Regions from separate parts of the Microbispora sp. NPDC049633 genome, predicted to be linked through region 3. Evidence: riboswitches for the same ligand, from Rfam matches in the RefSeq annotation. Region 3 holds a riboswitch; each other region holds the start of a gene.
The links. A riboswitch is a leader RNA that binds a small molecule or an ion and turns the genes downstream of it on or off. The one in region 3 is predicted to bind cobalamin.
Positions count from the first base shown of each region.

Region 1: another riboswitch for cobalamin. It lies ahead of AB0J39_RS00650 (CbtB-domain containing protein); the one in region 3 lies ahead of AB0J39_RS36705 (cobyric acid synthase).
Region 2: another riboswitch for cobalamin. It lies ahead of AB0J39_RS36230 (ABC transporter substrate-binding protein); the one in region 3 lies ahead of AB0J39_RS36705 (cobyric acid synthase).

Region 1 is NZ_JBFAOO010000001.1:129,530-132,794, reverse strand. Features, by position in the region: gene AB0J39_RS00665 (hypothetical protein) at 87-278, opposite strand; gene AB0J39_RS00660 (histidine phosphatase family protein) at 275-832, opposite strand; gene AB0J39_RS00655 (CbtA family protein) at 843-1,583, opposite strand; gene AB0J39_RS00650 (CbtB-domain containing protein) at 1,592-1,780, opposite strand; cobalamin riboswitch at 1,815-1,944, opposite strand; gene AB0J39_RS00645 (STAS domain-containing protein) at 2,001-2,303, opposite strand; gene AB0J39_RS00640 (SpoIIE family protein phosphatase) at 2,303-3,265, opposite strand, start outside.
Region 2 is NZ_JBFAOO010000268.1:349-3,613, reverse strand. Features, by position in the region: gene AB0J39_RS36235 (iron ABC transporter permease) at 1-838, opposite strand, end outside; gene AB0J39_RS36230 (ABC transporter substrate-binding protein) at 862-1,872, opposite strand; cobalamin riboswitch at 1,951-2,087, opposite strand; partial or broken gene AB0J39_RS36225 (acyltransferase) at 2,371-3,265, shown strand, end outside.
Region 3 is NZ_JBFAOO010000281.1:2,712-5,976, forward strand. Features, by position in the region: gene AB0J39_RS36700 (FtsX-like permease family protein) at 1-1,041, opposite strand, end outside; cobalamin riboswitch at 1,188-1,311, shown strand; gene AB0J39_RS36705 (cobyric acid synthase) at 1,425-2,930, shown strand; partial or broken gene AB0J39_RS36710 (cobaltochelatase subunit CobN) at 2,957-3,265, shown strand, end outside.

The sequences.
Region 1 (3,265 bases), on a different contig from region 3:
AGGAAAACGCGCATTCGCGCATGTCGGCGGAACTCGGCCGGCGCGCGGGAGACACCGGGCGCCTTTCGCCAGGCGCGCGGCCGAAGTCAGCCGTCGGCCGGCTCGGAGAGTGACCGCCGTTTCCGCCAGGTGTCCGGCCGTCCGGCGTGGCCCCGCCCGCGCTCCCGCACCTCGGGGAGCACCGCCAGGGTGACCCGGAGCGCGCCGAGCAGGCGGGGAGCCGGTGCCGTGACGGGGGCGCCGTCGCCGCCGGGCTCGCCGCGTTCGCGCGGGCTCACGACGGGACCTTCCGGTTGACGTAGGCGACCCGCCAGCCGTCCCGCGTGGCGAGCAACTCGGTGACCGACAGCGGCGCGAGATCGAAGAGGGCGGCGCCCGGCGGATCGAGCCCCAGCGCATGACCGATCGCCGCCCGGATCGTGCCCGCGTCGCACACGGCGACGACCCCCGGCTCCGCGCGCATCAGGTCGAGCCAGCCGGCGACCCGCGCGGCGTGCGCGCTCAGGCTCTCGCCGCCGTGCGGAACCACGTGGGGGTCGGTCAGCCAGCTCACCAAGGCGTCCGGCTCCTCCCGCGCGACCTGCTCGTACGGCAGACCGCGCCACCGGCCGACGTCCGCCTCGGCGAGCGCCGGCGCCACCCGCGCCCGCAGGCCGATGGCGGCGGCGGTCTGGCGCGCGGCGACGGCGGGACCGGCCCACCCGGCCGAGCCCGCCGTCAGCGGAGCCAGGGCGGCGGCCCTGGCCAGGCTCGCCGGGTCGGCGTCGCGATCGGTCAGGGGAAACCGGGCGGCCCGCATCTCCGGCGTGGTGGCGTGCCGGACGAGCAGCACCGTGCCCGGCTCAGCTCTGCGTGGCGGCGGTGGCCGGGACGGCCCGCGCGCGTCCCGCCGCCCGGTCGCTCACCCACCCGAACAGCACCCCGAAGGCCGTCCAGAAGACCAGCTGAGTCCCCAGCGACGCGAGCCTGAACTGCCACAGCAAGGTGGCGGGGAAGCCCTCGGGCACCTCGTCGACGGTGGGCAGCAGAATCCAGGCGGCTACCACCGGGACCAGGAACGCCAGCGCCGCCGCGGTCCACCGCGCCCAGGGCCCCGCGGTGACTCTGCGCGCGGTCGCCACCGCGATCACCGCCGCGGCGAGCCCGACGAGGACCATCACCAGGTAGAGCACGGTGCGGCTGTTGATTGTCTCCGGGTCTCCGACGGCCGGCGGGTTCGCCGGATATTTCACGAACGGCACCAGAATCATCGCCACGAACGCCGTCCCGGCGGCGGCGAGCGCCAGCCCGCCCTCCGACCGAGGGCCGATCCGCCCGCGCAGCGCGGCGTACGCGAGGGCGAAGATCCCTCCCACCGCGAGCCCGTACAGGCCGGTGGCGAGGAACAATCCGGCCTTCTGCACCGGTCTACCGACCAGTTCCTCCTCGCCGTGGTCGTGACCGTGACCGTGCGCGGCGTGGGCCTCCTCCAGCGCGATCGCGCTCTCGACCCGCGGCTCGCCGACGACGAAGGCGAAGCCGCCCGCGATGAATCCGGCCAGCAGGCCCAGAAGCAGGCCCCTGACCACCAGGGTGCGTACCACGCCCGCGCCTAGTGGCAGGGCACGCCGAGCAGATGACGCCCGTCGTGCATGAGCTCGTGCAGATAGGCACCGGTCTGCGAGATCGCCCCGTTGTCCATCAGGACCAGGTAGGCGATCAGCAGCAACACCGGCACGGTCAGCAGCCAGAGCCTCAGCCGAGGGATCGGGATGACAGAAGAAGTGGACATTCCACTCATACAGGCCTCCTCAGGGATGACGCGTCCCACCATGCGAGGTCACGAAGGCCCAAGCGACCTGGCTCCCGGGATGTGCGTCCCGGATACAGTGGCGCGTCCGCACCGGCATCTCACCGGATTTCCCTTGGACGATCGTGAAATCTACCGGAACGTATCCCTTCCTCCCGTTCGCGTCAACCCTCCACGGAGGTGCCTACCGGTCAGACCGCAGGACCCGGCCTCACCGGGCGTCGGGATCGCCGTCCCGGACGGTGGCGAGGTCGGCGAGCCCGGAGATGGTCAGGACGGGGCTCAGCAGGGGGTTGGCGATGAGGGTGATGCGGTCGGCGTGGGCGAACAGGACGCTCAGGCCCGCGCTGTCGAGGTATTCGACGAGGGTCAGGTCGAGGACGACGGGGCCCGGCGTGCGGTCGAGGGCGGCGGCGAGGGTGTCGGTGTTGCTCATGTCGATCTCACCGGCGACGGTCAGCAGGGCGGCGCCGTCAGGGCCATGGCCGGGGGTGAGGGTGAGCGGCGTGGTCATCAGGCGATCCTCATCTGCATGTCGACGGTGGTGCCGGACGGGCCAGGGGTGATGGTGACCTGCTGCATCATGGCGCGCATGAGGGCGACGCCGCGGCCGCGGTGGCTGTTCACCTCGGGTTGCGGGGACTTCCAGCGGCCGGTGTCGGCGACGGTGAGGCGCAGGTTGTCGACGGACGCCTCGGCCCGGATGCGGACGACGTCGCCCGGAGCGTGGCGATGGCCGTGCTCGATGGCGTTGGCGCACGCCTCACCGGCGGCGACCAGGACGTTCTGCACGATCTGGGCAGGCAGGTCGCACTGGCCGAGCCAGCTCCGCAACGCCTTGCGGACGGGCGCGAGCTGCGACGACTCGGCGGGGAACGTCATCTCCAGCGGGGCCGGGTGCCGGTAGAGCAGCAGAGCGACGTCGTCGTCGTAGCCGTCGGCGGGCGCCAGGCGGATCATCACCTGCGTGGCGAGGTCGTCGACCGCGACGTTCCTGCCGTCCTGTACGGCTCGGCTGGCCTGGTCGATGCCCGAATACAGCGAGCTGCGACGCCGTTCGACCAGGCCGTCCGTGTAGAGCATGAGCGTGGCACGCGCGGGGATGACCGCCTCGCCCTCCGGGCGCGTCGCGCCCGGGCGGACGGCGAGGGGGACGGAACGTCCGCCGTCGAGCAGGCCGGTGCTGCCGTCGGGGTGGGCGAGGATGCCGGGGGGATGTCCGGCGCTGGAGTACGACAGGTGCCCGGTCTCCGGGTCGAGGACGCCGCAGAAGACCGTGGTGCACCGGGCTCCGGGGACACCGGCGGCGAACTGGTCGAGGGCCATGAGCACGCGGGCCGGGCTGTCGTCCTGCAGGAGCAGCGCGCGGCAGGCGCTGCGCAGCTGTCCCATGACGGCCGCGGCCTCCACCCCGCGACCGACGCAGTCGCCGACGACGATGCCGATGCGTCCGCCGGGCAGGGCGATGGTGTCGTA
Region 2 (3,265 bases), on a different contig from region 3:
CGTGCGGCACGACGATCCCGACGAACGCGATCAGCCCGCTGACCGCGACCGCCGCCGCGGTGGCGAGCGAGGCGGCCAGCACCACGGCGAATCGCACGCGCGCCGCGTGCAGGCCGAGGCTGACCGCCTCCTCGTCGCCGACCGACAGCACGTCGAGCAGCCGCCCGTGCAGCAGCATGACGACGGTCGACACCACGGCGTACGGCGCGATCATGCGGACCTGGTCCCAGCCGCCGCCGACGTCGCCGAGGATCCAGGCGTAGATCCGCGGCAGTTCCTGCACCTTGAGCTGCTGCACGAAGGTCTGGATCGCGGTGAGGAACGAGGTGACCGCGACCCCGGCGAGCACCAGGGTCGCGGTGCCGCCGCCCCGGCCCGCCGTGTGGCCCAGCGCGTACGCGAGGAACACCCCGCCGACGGCCCCGGCGAAGGCGGCGACCGGCACCGCGGTCACCCCGGCCTCGCCGCCCAGGAAGACCACGACGAGCGTGACCGTGAGGCCGGCCCCGGACGCCGCGCCGAGCAGGTACGGGTCGGCCAGCGGGTTGCGGAACACACCCTGGTAGCCCGCTCCCGCCATGGCCAGCAGCCCGCCGACGACGGCGGCGAGCAGCACCCGGGGCACCCGGAGCTGGAACAGCAGGTTCTCTTCGACCTGCGCGAGCCCCGAGTGCAGGGACACCAGCGGCAGCCGGTCGAGCAGCGCCAGTCCGATGGCGCGCGGCGAGATGCCCGCCGCGCCCACCGCCAGGCCGGCGGCGAGGCTGGCCGCCAGCACGGCGGACGCGACGAGCAGCGCCCGCCAGCGCCGGGCCGGGGTCACGGCGTCACCACGCATTCACCGGCCACGCGTTCACGGGCTCAGCTCGCCGCCTTCTGCACGGCGTCGCCGACGGCCTGGGCGAGATCGGCGACCCGCGGTCCCCAGCGGGAGGCGATGTCGTCGTCCAGCTCCACCACGCGGCCCTTCTTCACCGCGGACAGGCCGGACCAGCCGGGCCGCTTGGCCAGCGTGGCGGCGTTCTGGCCGCAGCACTTGGTGTCACCCAGGAAGATCAGGTCGGGGTCGGCCTTGGCGATGAACTCCGCCGACAGCTTGGGGTATCCGCCCGCCGCGTCGGGCGCCTCGTCGGCGATGTTCTTCAGCCCGAAAAGGTTGTAGACCTGCCCGATGAAGGTGCTCGACGTCGCCGCGTAGGGCGTGCTGTCCAGCTCGTGGTAGTACGTCAGGCTCTTGCCCTTCGGCGCCGCCGCCGCGAGGGCGTCGATCTTCTGCTTGACGCCGTTCGCCACCTCCTCGGCCTTGGCCGTGTTGCCGGTGGCCGCGCCGAGGTCCCTGATCTGGTCGTAGGTGTCGTCCAGCTTGGTCGCGGCGGGTTCGAGCAGCACCGGCACGCCGACCTTCCCCAGACCGGCCACGACGCCTTCCAGGTCGTTGGCGAGCACGACGAGGTCGGGCTTGGCGGCCACGATCGCCTCGACGTTGGGCTTGAACCCCGACAGCGAGGTCTTCGGCGCCTCCGGCGGGTAGTTCGACTGGTCGTCCACCGCCGACACCTGCGCGCCCGCGCCGATCGCGAAAAGGATCTCGGTGGCCGTGGGCGAGAGCGACACGATGTGCTCGGGGCGCTTGGAGATGGTCACCGCGCCGTTTCCGGCCTGCACGGTGACGGGGAAGGCGCCCTGCCCCCCGGTGGTCGAGGCGCCGGTGGTCGAGGCGCCGGTGGTCGAGGCGGCGGTGGTCGAGGCGGCGGTGTTCGAGACTGCGGGGGCGGGGTCCGCGGACGTGGCGGCGCCGTCGGTCTGACCGCAGCCGGCCAGTCCGAGCACGCCCAGCACCACACCCGCGACGGCCGTGCGTACGGGCCTCACGAGGGTCCTCCATCAGGGGGAATGCCGGGAATCGAGGGACCCGCTGGAAGCGACGGATCACCCTTTTCCACGAGGGTCGATGGCGTCGGCGCGCAGCGCAGGCGACCTGGCTCGTCCCCGGGGGCGGGGAACCACAGTTGCGGGACAGCGCCGGATTCTCACCGGACTTCGCTACGCGGCGCGCGTCGGACGCAACGGTACCAATCCCCTGTCCGGCGTCCGCCCCCGGCCCGTCCGCGCATGGACGGCCGGGGCTCCTGCCTGGGCGTACGCGGGGATGGTAGGGCAGGCCCCACCATCGCGGTAGGGGCCACCCAAGATCGGAAGTAGGGACCGCGTCGCTGTGCCGGCCGGGGCCGCGGCGGGACGCTTGAACCGCTCGCGAGGCCCGGGCCCCCGAGCCAGCGACCACCGCGACCACCGCGACCACCGCGGCTTCGAGCCCCCACCGCCCGCAGGCGCACCAGTCCGCCGGCCGACACAGCGAAGGCGTCCCCCATGTCCCTGACCATGCTTCCCCCCGCTCCGGAAAGGGCCCCGGCCGCGCCCGCGCCACGGGACCGCTTCATCGACGTCCTGCGCGTCTTCGGGATGGTCCTCGTGGTCGTCCAGCACTGGACGATGCCGGTCCTGTCGTACGCCCAGGGACGGCTGACCACGGGCAACGCCCTGGCGGCGGTGCCGTACGTCACCTGGATCTCGCAGGTCATGCCGCTGGTCTTCTTCGCCGGGGGCGCGGCCAACGCGATCAGCTTCGGGTCCGCCGCCCGCCGGGGCGGGACGGCCCGGGAGTGGACGGCGCGGCGGGTGCGCCGCCTGGCCTGGCCGGTGGTGCCGCTCGCGGTCCTGTGGCTGCCGCTCCCCCACCTCCTGGAGGCCCTCGGCATGCCCGCGCAGCCGGTGGAGGTGGCCGCGCGGACGGTCGGCCAGCTGCTCTGGTTCCTCGCGGTCTACCTGCTGGCCGTGGTGGCCACGCCGCACCTGCTGCGGGTGCGGGCCGGAGTGGCCCTGCCGGTGCTGGCGGGCGGCGCGGTGCTGATGGACGTGGTCCGGTTCTCCGGTCTGGAGGCCGCCGGCTACCTCAACGTGGCGTTCGTCTGGCTGGCGGTCCACCAGGTCGGGATCCGGTACGCCGAGGGCGGCCTTGAGTGGCTGACGGGACGTCGGGCCGCCGGGCTCGCGGTGGCCGGGTTCGCGATGGTGGCGGCCCTCGTGGCGACCGGGCCCTACCCCGCCAGCATGATCGGGATGCCGGGGATGATCTCGAACATGGCCCCGCCCAGCGCCTGCATGCTCGCGTTGTTCGCCGGTCAGCTCGGCCTGGCGATGCTGCTGCGCCCCGCCCTGAACGCGCTGGCCGCCCGGCCGAAGGCCGAGGCGGTGCTCACCGCGC
Region 3 (3,265 bases):
CGCGCAGGGCAGCGCGATCAGCAGCGCCTCCCCCACCGCCATGGCGGCGAGCCGCGGCGACCCGCCGCCCCTCGATCGCAGCAGGGCCGTCTCCATCCGACGGTGCTCGGCGAGCAGCCGCGCGGTCAGCGCCAGCGCGTACGCGCTCAGCACCAGCAGCTGGAGCACCGGCACCAGCATGGTCGAGCGGGCGACCAGGGCGCCGCGGTCGAGCCGCAGCAGCGTGCCGGACAGCGTCTCGGTGACCGTGCACCGGGGGCAGCCGGACCGCACGGCGGCGGAGGTCCCGGCGACCGACGCCGCGAACGACCGCAGCCGGTCGGGGGAGAGCCGGCGCAGGTCGGGTTCGGCGAGCCAGCGGGCCGAGACTCCGGTCCCGAAGCGGCCGAGGAAGGTGCCCTCCGGCACGACCAGGGGTCCGTGGGAGGTGAAGTCGCCGGTCTGCGTGCCGTAACGCAGCAGGGTCTCCCCCTTCCAGCGCGGGTCGTCGGGGTCGCGGAGCCGGAAGACGCCGGTGACGTGCACGCGGACCGGCTCTCCGTCCAGGCGTCCGACGACGGTGAACTCGTCGCCGGCCGACACTCCCATCGCCCGGGCGGCCTGCTCCGAGAGCGCCGCCGCCGTCTCTTCCGTGGGCCAGCGCCCGCTCACCAGGTCCGCCTGGCCGTCCAGTCCCTCGTACGCGGTGAACCGGGTCAGGACGGGCTGACCGCCGCGATCCTGTCCCTCAATGGTGTAGGAGGCGGACTCGACGCGTACGGTGACCCGTACGGGCACCTCTTGGTGGGCGTGGGCGACCCCCGCGCGGACGGCCCGGTCGATCGCGGCGAAGTCCCCGGACGTGACCGAGGAGGTGACGACCGTGGCGGTGGCGGCGAGCGGCGCCGTCTCCAGGGCCCGCCGGACACCCGCCTGGGTCGCCGACCCCGCGTGCAGCAGCAGAGCCGAGATCGCCGTGGTGGCGAGCAGGATGGAGCCGAACGCGGCGGCCAGCAGGAGGGGCTCGGCCAGCACGCGCCGGAGCATCCCGACCACGCTCATCACGGCATCATGACAAGCATGATCGGGAAGCGCCACCGTTATGTTCGTCGTGCGGCGCACCTAGCGTTCCCGCTAGATCAGACAGACCACGCTTGCGGGACATCCGGCACAAAGGTGTATGTTGACCACCGCAAGCGACGGACGCGGAGGAAGCCGGTGTGAATCCGGCGCGGTCCCGCCACTGTCACCGGGGAGCGACCCTCACCCACGCCACTGCCCACCACGGGCGGGAAGGCTGAGGGGAGCGCCGATCCGGGAGCCAGGATACTCCGGCCGTCGGACCTTCTACCGGGGGCGCGGACACCCCCAGGGGGGACATGCCATGGCCCGGACAGGCCTGCGCAGACGCGCCTCGCTGCCGGTATCGCGCTCCGTCACCTGACGTGCCCGCCGGTGGCGGCCTGCTCGTGGCGGGCACGACCTCCGATGCCGGAAAGAGCGTCCTGGTGGCCGGCCTGTGCCGGTGGCTGGCCCGGCGCGGCGTACGGGTCGCGCCGTTCAAGGCGCAGAACATGGCGCTCAACTCCATGGTCACCGCCGACGGCGGCGAGATCGGGCGGGCCCAGGCGATGCAGGCCGCGGCGGCCCGCGTCGAGCCCGAGGCCGCGATGAACCCCGTGCTCATCAAACCGGCCGGGGAGCGGCACTCCCACGTCGTCGTGCTCGGCCGGGCGCACGCCGACGTGGACGCCCTGTCCTACCGCGACCACAAGATGCGCCTGCTCGACGTCGCCCTCGACGCGCTGGACGGCCTGCGCCGCCGCTACGACGTGGTGATCTGCGAGGGCGCGGGCAGCCCGGCCGAGGTCAACCTGCGCGACCGCGACATCGCCAACATGGGCCTGGCCCGCGCCGCCGGCCTGCCCGCGCTGGTCGTCGGCGACATCGACAGGGGCGGCGTGCTCGCGCACTTCGCCGGCACCCTCGCCGTGCTCGACCGGCACGACCAGCGGCACATCGTCGGCTTCGTGGTCAACAAGTTCCGGGGCGACCTCGCGCTGCTGCGGCCGGGGCTCGACTGGCTGGCGGAGGCGACGGGCCGTCCGTGTCTCGGCGTGCTGCCGTGGCGGTCCGGGCTCTGGCTCGACGTGGAGGACTCCCTCGACCTCGACAGCCGTCCCGGCCTGATCACCCCGCCGGTCGGGCGTGAGGTCCTGCGCGTGGCCCTCGTACGGCTGCCGCGGATGTCCAACGTCACCGACGCCGACGCGCTGGCCGCCGAACCGGGGGTGAGCGTGCGCCTGGTCACCGCCCCCGCCGAGCTCTCCGACGCCGACCTCGTCGTGCTGCCCGGCACCCGCGCCACCGTCGGCGACCTCGCCTGGCTGCGCGAGCGCGGCCTGGACGAGGCGCTGCGCCGCCGCGCCGCCGAGGGCGGCCCGGTGCTAGGGATCTGCGGCGGATTCCAGATGCTCGGCACGGTCATCGACGACGACGTGGAGAGCCGGGCGGGCCGCGTGCCCGGTCTCGGCCTGCTGCCCGCCCGCACGGCGTACGCGCCGGACAAGGTGCTCACGCTCGCGAAGGGCGAGTGGCGGGGCCACGAGGTGACCGGCTACCGGATCCACCACGGCCGGGTGACCCCCGACGGAGGCGAGCCTTTCCTCGACGGCTGCCGCGCTGGCGCGGTGTGGGGCACGACCTGGCACGGCCTGTTCGAGCGGGACGGCTTCCGCCGGGCCTTCCTCACCGAGGTCGCCGCCGTCGCGGGCCGGGCCTGGCTGCCGGGGACCGGCGCGTTCGCCGCGCACCGGGAGGCCCGTCTCGACGCGCTGGGCGACCTCGTCGAGGAGCACCTGGACACCGAGGCCGTGTGGCGGCTCATCGAGCGCGGCCTGCCCACCGGCCTGCCCACCGCCGAGATCACGTTGCGGGAGGACCGCCCATGACGATGCCGCCGACGATGCCGCCGACGATGCTGCTGCTGCTGTCCACCGCCGACACCGAGCTGCTCGCCGCCACCCGCGGCGGGGCCGGCTGGCGGGTCGCCAACCCCGCGCGTACGGCCCCCGAGGACGTGCCCGCCCTCGTGGACGGTGTGGACGCCGTCGTCGTCCGGCTGCTCGGGGGCAGGCGCTCCTGGCCCGAGGGGCTCGACGCCGTGCTGGCCGCCGGGCTGCCCACGGTCGTGCTCGGCGGCGAGCAGGCCCCGGACGCCGCGCTGATGGCGATGTCCACCGTGCCGTCGGGGGTCGCGGCCCAGGCGCTCGCCTATCTGGCCGAG